Regions from separate parts of the Paenibacillus sp. GCM10027628 genome, predicted to be linked through region 1. Evidence: riboswitches for the same ligand, from Rfam matches in the RefSeq annotation. Region 1 holds a riboswitch; the other holds the start of a gene.
The links. Region 1 has a riboswitch for cyclic di-AMP ahead of ACFQZT_RS07360 (hypothetical protein). Riboswitches for the same ligand answer to the same signal wherever they lie in the genome.
Positions count from the first base shown of each region.

Region 2: linked by a shared signal. The riboswitch ahead of ACFQZT_RS16645 (resuscitation-promoting factor) and the one ahead of ACFQZT_RS07360 (hypothetical protein) in region 1 are both predicted to bind cyclic di-AMP.

Region 1 covers NZ_JBHTHA010000003.1:88,171-95,808, forward strand. The annotation lists gene ACFQZT_RS07345 (OmpL47-type beta-barrel domain-containing protein) at 1-2,026, shown strand, start outside; gene ACFQZT_RS07350 (cache domain-containing sensor histidine kinase) at 2,104-3,966, shown strand; gene ACFQZT_RS07355 (response regulator transcription factor) at 3,959-4,765, shown strand; cyclic di-AMP (ydaO/yuaA leader) riboswitch at 4,938-5,110, shown strand; gene ACFQZT_RS07360 (hypothetical protein) at 5,226-5,522, shown strand; gene ACFQZT_RS07365 (alkaline phosphatase family protein) at 6,150-6,980, shown strand.
Region 2 covers NZ_JBHTHA010000018.1:10,412-18,049, forward strand. The annotation lists gene ACFQZT_RS16625 (HD domain-containing protein) at 1-240, shown strand, start outside; gene ACFQZT_RS16630 (TatD family hydrolase) at 286-1,053, shown strand; gene ACFQZT_RS16635 (ABC transporter permease) at 1,039-2,271, opposite strand; gene ACFQZT_RS16640 (ABC transporter ATP-binding protein) at 2,268-3,011, opposite strand; cyclic di-AMP (ydaO/yuaA leader) riboswitch at 3,294-3,483, shown strand; gene ACFQZT_RS16645 (resuscitation-promoting factor) at 3,773-4,912, shown strand; gene rnmV (ribonuclease M5) at 5,077-5,610, shown strand; gene rsmA (16S rRNA (adenine(1518)-N(6)/adenine(1519)-N(6))-dimethyltransferase RsmA) at 6,096-6,995, shown strand; gene yabG (sporulation peptidase YabG) at 7,050-7,638, shown strand, end outside.

The sequences.
Region 1 (7,638 bases):
AAAGGGCCGATATGATATTTCTTTTGACATCGTGCATAACGGCTCGGTATTCGATTCGAAGAAGGTGCAGTTAACCGTAGAAGACGGCATCGATGTGAAGCTCCTTCCAGTGAAGAAGACCATTGAAGAATTGGATATTTTGTCCATTCAATTGACAGGAACTTCGTCTTTAGCCAAGACAGGCAAGGTAACCGTTAAAGGCCCGGACGGCGCATTATTGGTGCCGGTCGCCTCGGATGCGTTCAGCGCGCTGCAGAAAGGGGAACACGTTCAGCTGGATTTCCGGTGGACGTATCATCAACCTCTGCCGTTCAACGAATATGCCGTAGATATACAAGTTGAAGAGACGGCCCGTAACAAGGAGATTTTCCGCGATCCGGTCATGCCGGTCGAATTCAATCTTATTCAGCAGGCCCGCAATGTGACGGTCGACGGCGACCTGAGCGATTGGCAGGATGCATTCCCGTTTCATCTTCGCAGCAAGACGCAGAATTCGAGCGGCTACCACGATCCGGACAATTTGGAGGCGACGGCGTACGCCAAGTGGGCTTCCGATGGACTGTATATAGCCGTTTCGGTTCGGGATGACATCCATAAACAATCGGAGAATGCGGCCAATTTGTGGAAGAATGACTCTGTCCAGATCAGTCTGGACCCGTTGAATAACCGGGAATCGCCGTATGGCGCGGATGATACGGAATGGGGCTTTGCCCTGACGGATGACGGTAAGCTGCTCGTCAATATTTTTAACTCCACGCTGCCGAATCCGAATGGGGACGTGAGCGGACTGACGCCGTTCCGAGCGGTTCGGGACGAGGCGGCAGGCAGAACGATGTACGAGGTGAAAATACCATCCTCCTATGTTAAAGATTTGAAGCCAGGGCTCGGAGGAACCATCGGATTGAACGTCGCCGTCAACGATGCGGATCTCCAGAACGGCCGGGATGACTTTATCCAATGGACCAAAGGGACGGCGGACTCGAAGAACACAGCGTTGTATGATTCCTTTCTGTTCATGGACTATAACCCGCCGATTCCGGCAGCGGGCGTTTCCCTGGAACCTCAAGAGCTGCTGCTCCGTCCTGGACAGGAAGCGCCGTTAGCGGCTAACGTCACACCGGTTGAGGCCACAGATAAGACGCTGCTTTGGTCGAGCGCGAATCCAACGGTTGCTGATGTCACCTATAGCGGGACGGTAAAAGCGGTAAGCGACGGGGTAACCGCCGTTACAGTGACAACCAGGGATGGCGGATTCCAGTCTTCCGCGACATTGACGGTGGATGGCACTGCGCCTGTAACTGTCGACAACGCAGCTCCTGGCTGGCACCATGAGGCCCAAACCGTAACCTTGTCGGCTTACGATCAATTGAGCGGTGTCACTCAGACGAATTACCGTCTGGACAACGGATCGCTGATGGCCGGGACCACCGTAACGGTGTCGGGAGACGGGATTCATTCGCTTACTTACTACAGTACGGATCGGGCGGGCAATGCGGAAATGCCAAAAACGGTCGAGGTCAGAATCGATTCAACGCCGCCGGTTATCCGTATGACGGGACCGCTGACCGTATCTCGTGTAACGTACGGAACTTTGGCTTTTGCAGCGGAAGATTCGGGAAGCGGCTTAGTCGAAACATCCTTCCTGTTGGATGGCTTATCCATACCGAACCCTTACGCATTCGAACCGATGTCCATTGCAACGGGCGAACATCATTTAACCATAGAAGCGACAGACGCAGCGGGCAACCGGGAGACGGAGAATTTGATCTTAACGATCACATTTACCATAGAAGAGCTGGATGAAATGCTCGCATACTGCTATGAAAAAGGCTGGATCGACGGCCGGGGCATATTGAACAGTCTCCTGGCGAAGGTTCAACAAATTCAAAAGGATGCCGCCGAAGATCAGAAAAAAGTCGACTTCAACCCCTTGCTCCAAGAAATCCAAGCGCAAACCGGCAAAAAAATTGTTGCTGCATTTGCATCGAGTTTAAAGGAAGATATCGCCTATTTGAAGAAACCATAAAAGAAATAAGCCCCCTCGGACGGCATATACCGGCTGACGGGGCTTCTGCCATAACGCTGTAAAAGGGGGAGGTAAGGATGACGATTCGCGGACAAGTACGGAGCGGCCGTTCTGGATTATTGTCGAGGCTCAGTCTTCCGATATTTGCGTTGATTGTCACGTTCATCGCTCTTTTTGCAACGGCGGCCAGTTACATCCTCATTCGGGTGCAGAACGACCATACCCTCAAAATGGCTGAGCAGTCGATGAAATTCGTTTACAGAAATGTAGGCTACCAATTCGACACGATGAATAACGTTGCTGCTTTCATTCTAAGCAATCAATCGATTGAAAATTTGCTGGAGAGTCATTATCAGGAATCTTTCGAGGCGGCCGGCGATTATTACACGCTGGAGACGAATTTGCAAAATCTATCCTTGCTGTCCCTCTTGAACGATTTCGGCTCCCGCAGCGTTGCGCAGCAATCCTACGTGGTTTCTATCGCGCTGGAACCGGGGAGCGGGCTTTACGCGATGGCACCGGACCATTTTTACCCGATTACGGGGATTTTTAAAAATGAGGATTTGCAGAATAGGGAATGGTTTCACCAATTGAACCGCGGGGAACGGCAGAACGTGTGGTGGGGCGAGAAGGCGGACCCGGCAAATGCCGCTATGATTTATTCAGCAAGGAAAAAAACGAGCCTCAAAGATGGCCGGAGCATCGGTACGGTGATCGTCGGCGCGGATACATCCAGCATCAAGGGCATGTTCGACAATGCCCCGCTTGAGAAGGGCTATCATCTGCTGCTGGATGAAAACGATCGGGTCATCTATAGCGAGCGGTACGATTTTCTCGAAAATGCCGGAGAGCTCCCGTATGTACGCTCATTGACCGGTTCCAAAGGATCGATCATAACGAGAATCGACGGAGAGAGCCACAGGGTGATGTTTGAGACCATGGAAAACGGCTGGAAGCTGCTGGCGGTAGTTCCGGAGAGCCATTTTAGCAGGTACACCTTCGCCATATCGGCATTCGGCGCTGCTATTACAGCGGCAGCCTTGCTCATCGCGGGATTCTGGCTTCGCAGAATCGTCGTGCGGGTAACCGTTCCCATCACTAGGCTGGTTAACGCCATTCAGCGTCCGGAAGTCGTGGAATTCAAAGAGCCGCTTCCTTACCAATACACGGGGATTTATGAAGTGGATGAGTTGAATCAGAAGTTCGCCTCCATGCTCGTCACGATCCATAGTCTGATCGAAAAGTCCTTTACCGAGGAGATTGAACGTCGTCAGCTTCAACTGGAGCTGCTGCATGCACAGATTAATCCTCATTTCTTATATAACACCTTGGATTTAATTAACTGCCGGGCCATTATGGCTGGGGACCAAGAGACGAGCCGGATCGTTCGTTCCCTTGCCAATGTATTCCGCTATGGTTTGAATCGGGGGCAAACCTGGATCTCCTTGGATGAAGAAATGAAACAGGTCGAAGCCTATCTCCATATTCAAAAAATGATGCTGGATGATTTGCAAGTGGATATACGAGTGCCTGACGATCTCTTATCGGTGCAAATCGTACACCTTACGTTACAGCCTTTGGCGGAGAACGCGATCATTCACGGGTTTGCAGACCGTACGTCGGGCTGCCGGATCACAATTTCAGCCCGATTCGAAGGGGATGGGCTTGTTGTGCTGCGGGTTGAAGACAACGGTCGTGGCTGTGAAGCAGATCGGATGAATTTTATGCTCAGGCAGCAGCCGGTAAGAGAGACAGGCGGTAAAACGAATGAATCCGGAACCGGCTACGGCACCCTGAATGTTCACCGGAGAATTCAACTGCATGATGGGGAGGCGTATGGCTTGCGTTATGTGGAGGTGGGCGAGGGAACCTGCGTCGAAGTCGTCCTGCCTTATCATCCGGAGCAACTGGCAGGAAGAAAGGAGGTTGTGAATGTTTAAGCTGCTTATCGCGGAAGACGTGAAAATTGTCCGGGAAACGTTAGTGCGTTCCATAAACTGGCCGGATTTAGGTATTGAACTTCTGGGCGCCGTAGAGAATGGAGAGCAGGCGCTGGCCTGGTTGGACCGGGAGGAACCGGACCTGCTGTTGACGGATATCGGGATGCCGAAGATGAATGGGCTGGAGGTGATTGAGGCTGTAAAAGCCCGTAAACCGGATATCCACTGCATCATATTATCTGGACTGAATGAGTTTGAGCATGCAAGGCAGGCGATTAAGCTTCAAGTGCTGGATTATGTTCTGAAGCCGATCGACCCTGTTGAGATTGCAGAAGTTCTTTCTCGTGCGGTCGAAACGCTGCGCAAAGAACGGGGAGAGCGAGAGGCGTTGACGCTCGCGGAACAAGCCGCCAAGGACAGACTTCCGAACTTGACGGAAGCGCTGCCTCTAGGGGAATGGACCGGTAGTTTGAAAAAGAAAAAGCTGGTCGAGCAAGCGATCCAGTATGTGAAGGAAGGGTACATGCGCAAGGATTTGGCGCTGTCCGACGTCGCAACCTCGGTCGGGTTAAGTGAAAAATATTTGAATGTGCTGTTCAAGGAAGTGACCGGCATGACGATAAATCATTCGATCATTCGTCTTCGCATGGAGGAAGCAGCCCGGCTGCTGAAGGATCCCTCCATCAAAATTTACGAAATCTGCGACTGGATCGGCTATACGGATCAGGATCATTTCCGGGAGAGCTTCAAGAAACAATACGGTTTGACGCCGACCGAGTATCGCAACAAGTTTTTGTAGGAAGTTTTTGAAAGACAGAGAATACCGGATAAAATAATAGATAATGAAAGTCAAACAGGCATGAATACGCTTCCGATTAGCGTATTTTCTTGATATGATCAAGAATTCATTCCACACCTCATTTTACATTTTTTTCAAGAGAGCGTATCATTCAATTCATCAACTAAATACTGTTCCTGAATCGCTGAATCCCAAGAAGGAACGGGGGAACCAAAGTCGATAGCCATCCGCAAAAGATGGTCATCGAAGGGGTGAATCACCTATACAAATTATTTGTATGGGGGTAGGGCAATCTCGCTGCCCGAATCCGACAGCTAACCTCGTAAGCGTTAAGTGAGAGAGGATGACCGCCATGATCAATAACTGACCACGGAGAGCCATGTGCCTCTGTGGTTTTTTTTGCAGTAAAAGGAGTTAATCATCCATTTTATAACATTTATGAGAGGTAAGTGATGGAGCCATGGTTCATCGCATCGAACAACTGGAGAAAGATATTCCTGAAAAAAACAAAGATATTCTACTGTATGCTAAACACGTGATCAAGTCATTGGAAGATTTTGAGGATCATCACCGCAGACTTGTTGCAGCACAAGCCATAGCCGGGATTAAGCCTATCGGTGATCAGGAAGTTGCGTTTTATGAAACCGTAAGAGAGATGAAAGAGCAAATTGTCTCAACGCTCGTGCAAACGATTGATGATCTGAAGCACAAAGGAGATAAGTACCATGAGAAGCACTTCCCTGATGGAGTAGAATAATTGGGTATTGGGAAAAGGTGAAAGAGGAGCTTGGTTAGTCACAGCTCCTCTTTTTTTGTTGAGGTAAAATAGGGCAAGAGACCCCAGCATGTTCAAGATGGATAATCCATTCTGCTTACTTTTTGATCGGATTATGAACATTTAAGAAACGTGCTGAATGCATAAGGCATTTGCAAGAAAAAGGCTGGATCAATAGTGTTCGCATGCATGATCTAACCTGAGGAACTGCTATAACCCTTTGAAGTGGAACGACAATCCGCTATTTTGAGAAAAACACGCTACAATTTGAAGTAGCGGAACGTGAGTACGTTAACCGAGGAAATAGGGCTTTTCGGAAGCCGAAAAGACGGAATAGATGATCCTAGCTTGTTCCTCTTACATCATTAAATCGGACGTTTTTTAGGAAATAACGTATTCACGATCCCTCAATGAGGCTAACGGAATATTCTATTTTATTGGACATAAGAAATGAAAACACTCATATTGTAAAACAACAAACAACAAACAACAAACAATAAACATGAATATGATTGTTGTTTGTTGTTTTTGTGTTGACTTAATTTGTTTGTTTTCATTATGATTAGCTTGTAAAAGGGGATGATGTAAATGACGGGAAAGAGGGTTTCAATGATGAGTGCAATTGCGAATCGTGTTTTTGTTATCGGACTTGATGGTGCGGGCAATTTTATTAAGGACACGCCGACGCCTAACATTCATAGGCTACTGTATGATGGGGCGATGACTTATAACGCACAAACCGTATTTCCTTCTATCAGCGCGCAGTGCTGGGGTTCTATGTTCCATGGCGTCGAGCCGGATAAACATGGGCTGGACAATGCGCTCGCATCGGATACGCGTTATCCGGAAGACAGCCCCTATCCATCCTTTATGAAGCTGGTACGTCAAAATTGGCCTGATTGCAAGATAGCCGCTTATTCGGAATGGTCACCGATCAATTACGGCATTATCGAGCAGTCCTGCGGTTTCGAAGATTTATCCGTGCCGGATCCACAGCTCGCAGAAGCGGCAGCCGCTTATATTAAGGAAAATCCGGATCTCAAACTGATGTATATTCATTTCGGCGATCCCGACTACACGGGACATGAATTCGGGTACGGTGCGCATATTCCGGAATATTTGGCGAAAATTACGGAAATCGACGGGTACGTCGGCGTTGTACTGGAGGCGATCCGCGAAGCGGGGTTGATGGAAGAAAGCTTGATTATCCTAACGTCCGACCACGGAGGCGGAGGCGACCACCCGCGCGGACATGGTAGCGACCATCCGGCCGATATGACAGTTTTTTGGGGCTGCCACGGACCGAAAGTCGCTAAAGGAGTAGAAATTACGGATCGTGTGTTGCTTAAAGATACGGCTGCGGTCATTGCTTACGCATTGGGCATGAAGCCATGTCCGGAATGGGAAGGCAAGGTGCCTGCGGGAATTTTTAAGGACTAATAAAATTTCATTAAAGAAGCTGCGTAGAATTGAGTTCTATGCGGTTTTTTCTTTTAGCAGGAGGCTATACCCTTCTATGTTTTATCTAGAAACGTACTGAAACATTTCCTCATGGATCGTGGGTCCACTTTTTTCGAACAAAATATGGAGCGAGTTAGGGCTGTGAAGCATGTGAAGGGGAAATGTACACGGTATAAGGGGCTAGTCACCATGAAAGTTGCAACGCGTAGAACAAGAGACAGAAAGTGCATAGCTGCAGAGATGTTTTACATCGTAAGAGACATGTGGGTTTGCAGTCATGTCTCTAACGATATTTCTGAGGCTGTCGATTTACTGTTCATACCTTCGGAAATCTGCGGGAGACCACAAAATGTATGCGAAAAATCATACAAAATGAGCGGCGCACACATCGAATCAGTCGATTCTATTCGAAATTTCATACACAAAACGTGATTTGGGCCCTGATTCTGTAAATGAATACGAAAAATCATATACATTCTCAGCATGTTTCCGTTCACGTCAAAACTATCCCAAATAAATCGACAGCCTCTTTCTCATCTTTACAGACGAGAAAAAAAGCAAGTTTGTACAGGGAGCGAAGCTGGAATGATGTTTTACATCGAAAGAGACATGTGAGGATGTTGCAGTTGTGTCTCTA
Region 2 (7,638 bases), on a different contig from region 1:
TTCCCATCAGATCTTTCTTATGATGTATACCGTCCTGGAGAAAGCGATGAAAAGCTGCCTATTTTGCTGCTGGATCATAAGGACAACCTAACGGAGATTACGCATAAATCGGAGATTGTCCGCTCCATCAGCGGCATTCACATGGGTAAGCACCATATTTATTATCCGGAAGAGCTGCTCGATGGTCTGAACACGACTTCTTATGCAGATCTATGGACACTGCTCGGCAAGCAAGAGTAATGCCTCTAACGATATTCGACGAGATACATAAAAAAGGAGAAGACCATGCTTACTGACTCACACACACACTTAAATGCCGAACAATTCAACGAAGACCGGGATGAGGTTATTCAAAGAGCAGTTGATGCCGGTGTAACCCGCATGGTGAACGTCGGCTTTAACCGAGAAACCATACCAAGTTCGATTGCACTGGCTGAACAATATGAGTTTATTTATTCGACAGTGGGCTGGCATCCGGTAGATGCCATAAATATGCAGCCGGGGGATCTGGAGTGGATCGAGGAGCTTTGCCAACATGAAAAAGTGGTGGCAATTGGTGAAATTGGCCTCGATTACTACTGGGACACGTCACCGAAGGATGTCCAAAACCGGGTGTTTCGTGAACAAATCCGGCTGGCGCGCAAATTGGGGATGCCAATCGTCATTCACAATCGGGATGCGCATCATGACATTCTTCAAGTACTGAAGGAGGAGAAGGCTTCGGAGGTCGGAGGGATCATGCACTGTTTTTCAGGCAGTTGGGAGACGGCTAAACAATGCTTGGATATGAACTTCCATATTTCCTTTGGAGGACCGGTTACGTTCAAGAACGCGAAGCAGCCCAAAGAGGTGTTGGCGCAGGTTCCGCTGGACCGGTTGTTGATTGAAACCGATGCGCCTTACTTGACACCGCATCCTTTCCGCGGCAAGAGAAATGAAACGTCTTATGTTCGGCTCGTAGCCGAGACGGCCGCGGAAATTCGTGGGATGACGGTCGAGGAGATCGCCGAGATTACGACGAACAATGCCATTCATTTGTTAGGTCTCAAGTGAAGCGGCGGCTTGGAACTTGCGTCTTAGCACAACACCGCAGATCAACGAAATAAGCAGAAGACTAAGCACAGGTACAAGCCCATAGATAAGCGGTGATTGGATTAGCAGTGGAATCGCAAGAACGCAAGTTTGAGCCAACAGCATGCACCAGATTAGAAAAGCGAGCGCCCCTGCCTTCAGGCTGCGATTAAGCGGATACATCTCCAGCCAGAACGTGTAGCGGTGGGCTCGTGCAAGCGAAGACAACTGAACAGTCGAAAACAGAATAACGACAAAGAAGATAACGCCTCGTGCTGCCTCGCTGCTTGAAACGAATATGGCAAGAACGCCAATTACCGTGATGCGCAGTACGATGGTAAATAGCTCGGTACGGAGCAATGTTTTGGTATAGATATACATATAAGTGGCATCCTGTTTAAAAGGAATCCATCTCGTGACCCCGCTGATCCAGCTTCGGCGGGTTATTCGCGTTCCCAGCTGCGGGACGTCCACGAACCAATTGAAGAATGCATAAAGCCGGGCCTGCTGCTGCTTCTCTTTGGCAATCAAGTAATCCCAGCCGATCAGGTATTTAGATGCAAAATGAGCGGAGCCCAGCCAGACAAGAATGAGAATTAATGCAGTGCCGCTTGCCCAAAAGAGATTGACCTGGAATTGCAAATAAATGACCGCAATGGAGGCTAACCATCGAAATGTTAGCGAGGCTTTTCTCGCGCGATGATCCACGAATCGGCTTTCCTGCAGGCTCCCAAACAAGTTCGCCACTTTAAGTAGGATAAGCATACCGAGCATCAGCCAAATAGGCTGTTCAGTGTTTCCTACACAATGATGATATAGCGGCCAAAGTACGACCCAAGCGATCAAAGTCCAAAAGGCTTGCAAAGCGAAGCTATACAGGAAGGCGCTGCGAAAATAAGTTCCCATTTGATGCTCAATACGGAGCAGGAACATACGGTCGGGATGGCGCAGCAAGGTACGGATCGGGCTGGATGCGAGCAGCGGAACGAGCAGTACAAGGACGATCCAAATATAAGGATAATTTGTCGGAAGACGCTGCAATATTTTTGCATAATAATAGGAAGAAATAATGACAAGAAACAACACGAAACCTAGGAAGTTACTGCGCGCTGCATATTGCCAGTACCCCATCGATTCCTTTACATAACGTTCAAAGCGTTGCTGCCACAGGATCTGGGTATTCACTTCCATGTTTTTCATAAAGATTCACCCTGCACGAGTTGATAAAAAATGTCGTCTAGTGACGCGTGCTGGAGACCGGTTTGCACGCGCAATTCGCCTAAATCTCCTTGAGCTACCATGTGACCTTTGTGCAGGACGACATAATTGTCGCAATATTTTTCGATGGTTGACAAAATATGCGATGAAATGAGGAAACTGGCGCCTTTTCGCTTCATTTTGACCATCAGCTCCAGTAAGGAACGTATGGCTAGCGGGTCTAGCCCAAGAAACGGTTCGTCGATGATATATAAGGAAGGTTCGATTAGGAAAGCGTTCATAATCATGACCTTCTGCTTCATACCTTTAGATAGGTGGCTGGCGAAACTGTTCAGCTTGTCCTTCATTTGAAACTCTTCCAACAGCGCAGCAGATCTCGACAAATAAGCATCTTTCGACAGTCCGTAAGCCATCGCTGTCAATTCCAAATGCTCACGTATCGTGAGTTCTTCATACAGTTCGGGGCTTTCGGGAACATAGGCGTAAGCTGCGCGATAGGGTATAGGGGCATCAGTCAAAGTTTGGCCATTGATACGGATGTTCCCTTTTTGAGGTTTAAGAAGGCCGAGAATGTTCTTAATGGTCGTACTTTTACCTGCGCCGTTCAGACCTATCAGCCCCATCATTTCTCCTTGCCGAATGGAAAAGGAGAGCTCATGCAGGACCGGTTTGCCCGGCAAATATCCCCCATAAAGAGAGTCAACTTGTAAAATTGGGGTCATCTCATCGCCTCCCTATTTAGCAAATTATTGGTATTTATGAGTCATTTTTATCCAATCTTATTATAAACAAATTCACAAATTTAGCCTAATTTAGGCGTGTGATTGATGAAAATCATCGTATTCGTGTGTTATAATGAGAAAAACGTACCAATAACCCATATTTGCTCAGTAAAATGTCCACAATTCCTGAATTCCGTCCTTTTTATCGATAATCGATAACTTTACAGCAGAAGATTTACAGCGTAATATACTTTTCATAATAACTTAATAACCAATTTGCCATTTTTCCATTCGCTGAGTTCCATTATGGGAACGGGGGAACCGCTGTAAGCCATCGGACACGTAATCCGTGACGGGGTGAACAGAATGATTATCAGGGGTGAATCCTGGTGCTTGCTTCGCAAACATCGGGTAGGGCGACTCTCACGTCCGAATCCGTCAGCTAACCTCGTAAGCGTACAAGAGGGGTAACGATTGTCGTGCTATTTGTATTTCACATGCAAACTAAGCCACGGGAAGAGTCCTCTTCCTGCTGGCTTTTTCATATTTCTGAGGATATTTACAGCCAGGAGCTCATAGGATGATGAATAGCAAAGGGGGTGGGACTACCAGGGGAGTCGGCATAGACCGCACTGCTACTGGGTAAACTCCGCTGCACAAGTTGGAGGGAAACATGTTAAGTTACTACAAAAAAACTTAGTCGCGTCAAATCTGATCATGCGTAACACTCGACGGCGGGGCTTTGAAGGAGGACCGAAGAAGTGGGCAGTATCTCATTAACAGAGACCCATGTAAAACGATCATCCAGCATGTCCTTCGCATTGCGATGGAAGCATGAAAACTTGCGTTTGATTTTAAGCTTAGCTATGATCTCAATCGCGATGACTTTCATGTTTTTGGTGTTGTTGTACGGTACGGCTACCAAGAGCGTATCCGTGGTTGTGAATGGACAAGAAACCGTTGTGCATACGAAGCAATGGGTCCTGCAACGCCTACTGGATGAACAAGCCATTAAGATTGGTGAGCACGATGAAATTTCCGCAGCCCTTACAAGCACAATCAAAGGCGGCGAGAAAATCGTCATCGCTCACGCTTCACCAATTCAACTGACTGCTGATGGAAAGACCACCACTGTTTACACAACTGCAAGAACGGTAGAAAGTGCATTGCAAGATTTACATATTGCACTTGGGGAGCTCGATAAAGTAACTCCCGGACCGATAGCCTCTCTATCTGCCGGCGATGAAATCAAAATCGTCCGTGTGAAGAAAGAGACGGAAGAAGTAACGGAGCCGATCGCGTTCGACACAGAAAAGAAGAACGATGCATCGCTGCTTAAAGGAAAGGAGCAAACCGTCCAAGAAGGTAAAGAGGGCGTACTCCTGAAAAAGAAAGAAAAGACTTACGAAGACGGTAAATTAGTCTCGGAAGCAGTTGTGGATCAACAGGTTCAAACGGAACGTGTAAATAAAGTTGTTGCTGTGGGCACGAAAAACGCAGTTGTCGTTTTGTCGGCTTCATCCCCAAGCGTGGATGAAATTTCCAAGAACGGCGTGAAGTTTGGATATAAACAAATCCTGAAAAATGTGAAGCTGACCGCTTACTCAGCAGGAGCGGAATCGACAGGTAAAGCCGAAGGGGCCCCCGGGTTTGGTAAAACATTCACCGGAACAACCGTTACAGAAGGCAGAACCATTGCCGTCGATCCGAAGGTCATTCCATTGGGATGGTGGGTTTACATTGAGGGCATCGGCTTCCGCCGTGCCGAAGATACAGGCAGCGGTGTAAAGGGCCAGATGATTGATGTTTACTATGAAGATGAAAGCTATGCCAATAGATTTGGTACGAAGCAAGGCTATACGGTCTATGTGGTTGGACCTAAGAAGCCAACGGAGAATTAACGAGTAAACGGCTGTTTAGGCGGGTAGAATGAATCTATAAGCCTTCAGCTTGGGCGAAAGAAGAGGGGATCCCTCTTCTTTTTCTGCGTTGATCCATACCAATCAAGCGTAAGGCCGTGGATGTCGAAACCGAAGGTTCTTTCGTACAGGGAAAGGGATCATTGATGATTAAAGAAGTTATCGTCGTAGAAGGCAAGGACGATACGGCAGCGATTCGCCGAGCTGTCGAGGCGGATACGATCGAAACAGGCGGGTCCGCGATCGGACAAGCCGTGTTGAAGCGGATTGCGCTTGCGCAGCAGCGCAGGGGCGTTATTATTTTTACGGATCCCGATCACGCAGGTGAGCGGATCCGGAAGATTGTGGCAGCCAAGGTACCCGGCTGCAAGCATGCTTTTATTACGCAGGAGCAGGCTGCGTATAAGGGCGATATCGGCGTCGAGAACGCGACGCCCGAGACGATTCGGCAGGCGCTGGCAAGCCTGCGTACAGAGTACGACGGCGCCGTCTCCATGCTGACGATGGAAGATTTAATGGCGGCGGGGCTCATTGTCCATCCCGAGGCGGCTTCTCGCAGGCTTGAGGTAGGCAAGGCGCTCGGTATCGGCTATTGCAACGGCAAGCAATTTTATAAACGCTGCGCGATGTTTCAAATCACGCGTGAGGAGTTTGAAGCGGCGTTAGAGTGTTTGAAGTAATGCGTTTGCGTCAAAGCAACATACATAATGAGAAGTAGTGGGAAGCGGCTCGAGAGTGACTTTAGCATGGAAAAACCGTGTTAAATCCAATCAGTTGGGCATCCTTAGCGTCATCCGGCGACTTTAGCGCGGAAAAACCGTCTTAAAGTGGTGGAGTTGCCGATTCGAGGCCGGTTAACGCTGAAAAACCGTGTTAAACCCCATCAGCTGAGCATCCACAGCGTCATCCGGCGACTTTAGCGCGGAAAAACCGTCTTAAAGTGACGGAATTACGGATTCGAGTCCGGTTAAGACGGAAAAACCGTGTTAAATCCAATCAGTTGGGCATCCTCAACGTCATCCAGTAACTTTAGCGCTGAAAAACCGTCATAAGGCGACGGAATTGCCGATTCGAGGCCGGTTAAGGCTGAAAAACCGTGTTAAACTATACGGAGGCACGGCTCGGAAGTGAATGAAGAACCTAATTATAAAAAGAGGGCTATACGATGCATACATCTAATCGCGTGACATCCGATGATGTCGCAACACCGAGTAAGACGAAGGAGATTCTGAAGCGGCACGACCTTGTGTTGAAAAAAAGTCTCGGTCAGAACTTTCTGATTGACCACAATATTTTAAATAAGATCGTGTCCGCCGCCGAGCTCGGCCCGGACAAGGGCGCGCTGGAGATCGGCCCCGGCATCGGGGCGCTTACCCAGCAGCTCGCCAAGCTGGCCGGACGCGTCCTGGCCATCGAGATCGACCAGCGTCTGCTGCCCATTCTGGGCGAGACGCTGGAGCCTTACCCCCATGCGACCGTCGTGCATGGGGATGTGTTAAAGCTGGACCTGCCGGAGCTGTTCCGGCAGCATTTTGCGGGCGTGGATGGCGTCAGCGTTGTCGCCAACCTGCCCTACTACATCACGACGCCGATCATAATGATGCTTCTGGAGCAGAAGTTGCCTCTGGAGAATATCGTCGTGATGATTCAAAAAGAGGTGGCCGACCGCATGGCGGCTCGCCCGGGCACCAAAGATTACGGCAGCCTCAGCATTGCCGTTCAGTTTCACTGCGAGGCGGAGCTCGTCACGATCGTGCCCCGCACGGTCTTCGTGCCGCAGCCGAACGTCGATTCCGCCGTGATCCGGCTGCGTGTGCGCAAAACCCCGCCGGTCGACGTGCAGGACGAAGTCTTCTTCTTCGAAGTCGTCCAGGCGTCCTTTGTCCAGCGGCGCAAAACAATTTACAATAACCTCGCGGCGCGGTTCTTTACCAAAGAAACCAAGGGCGATCTTGAAACCCTGCTGCTCGCCAATCATATCGAGCCTCAGCGCCGGGGCGAGACGCTGAGCATGGAAGAGTACGCGCGCTTGTCGTCGGCTCTCCTTGCGCACGGCTGCAAATAACCCGCACCAAATGCCCAGTTCCGCCATAGGATATGCCTAGGAGGGGATTGTGCGATGAGGCAAGGAGACTTTGTTACCCGTAAATCCTATGGCGGTGACGTCATTTTCAAAATCGAGCGTATCGAACAGCTGCGGGCGGTGCTGCGCGGCGTCGAGTATCGGTTGCTGGCAGATGCGCCCTTGACGGATCTGATGGCGGCTAGTCCTGCCGGGACCCCAGATGATCCAAGATCAGACACACAGCAATTTCGCGAATCCATTCAGCGATTGGCGTTATCCCAGGCACAGATGCAGGAGAAAAACGAAATCTCGCTGACCCATAAATATAAGGCCGGTTCCAGCTATTTTGAAGTGCCCGGAAAAGTACTTCATTTGGATGGGGATCCGGCTTATTTGCGTAAGAGCATGCAGCTTTATGGGGAATTGCGTGTGCCTGCGGAGGGGTTCTACATTGCAGAGCCGCAAATGCCGGATGCTTTGTATAGACTGCTGCCCCAGATAAAACCGGATATCGTCGTTATCACAGGGCACGACGGCATACTGAAACATCGCGGCAGGGGTGAGTTGCAAAACCTGAGCAATTACAAGAATTCACAGCATTTTGTGAATGCCGTGCAAATCGCGAGGCAGTACGAACGAAATC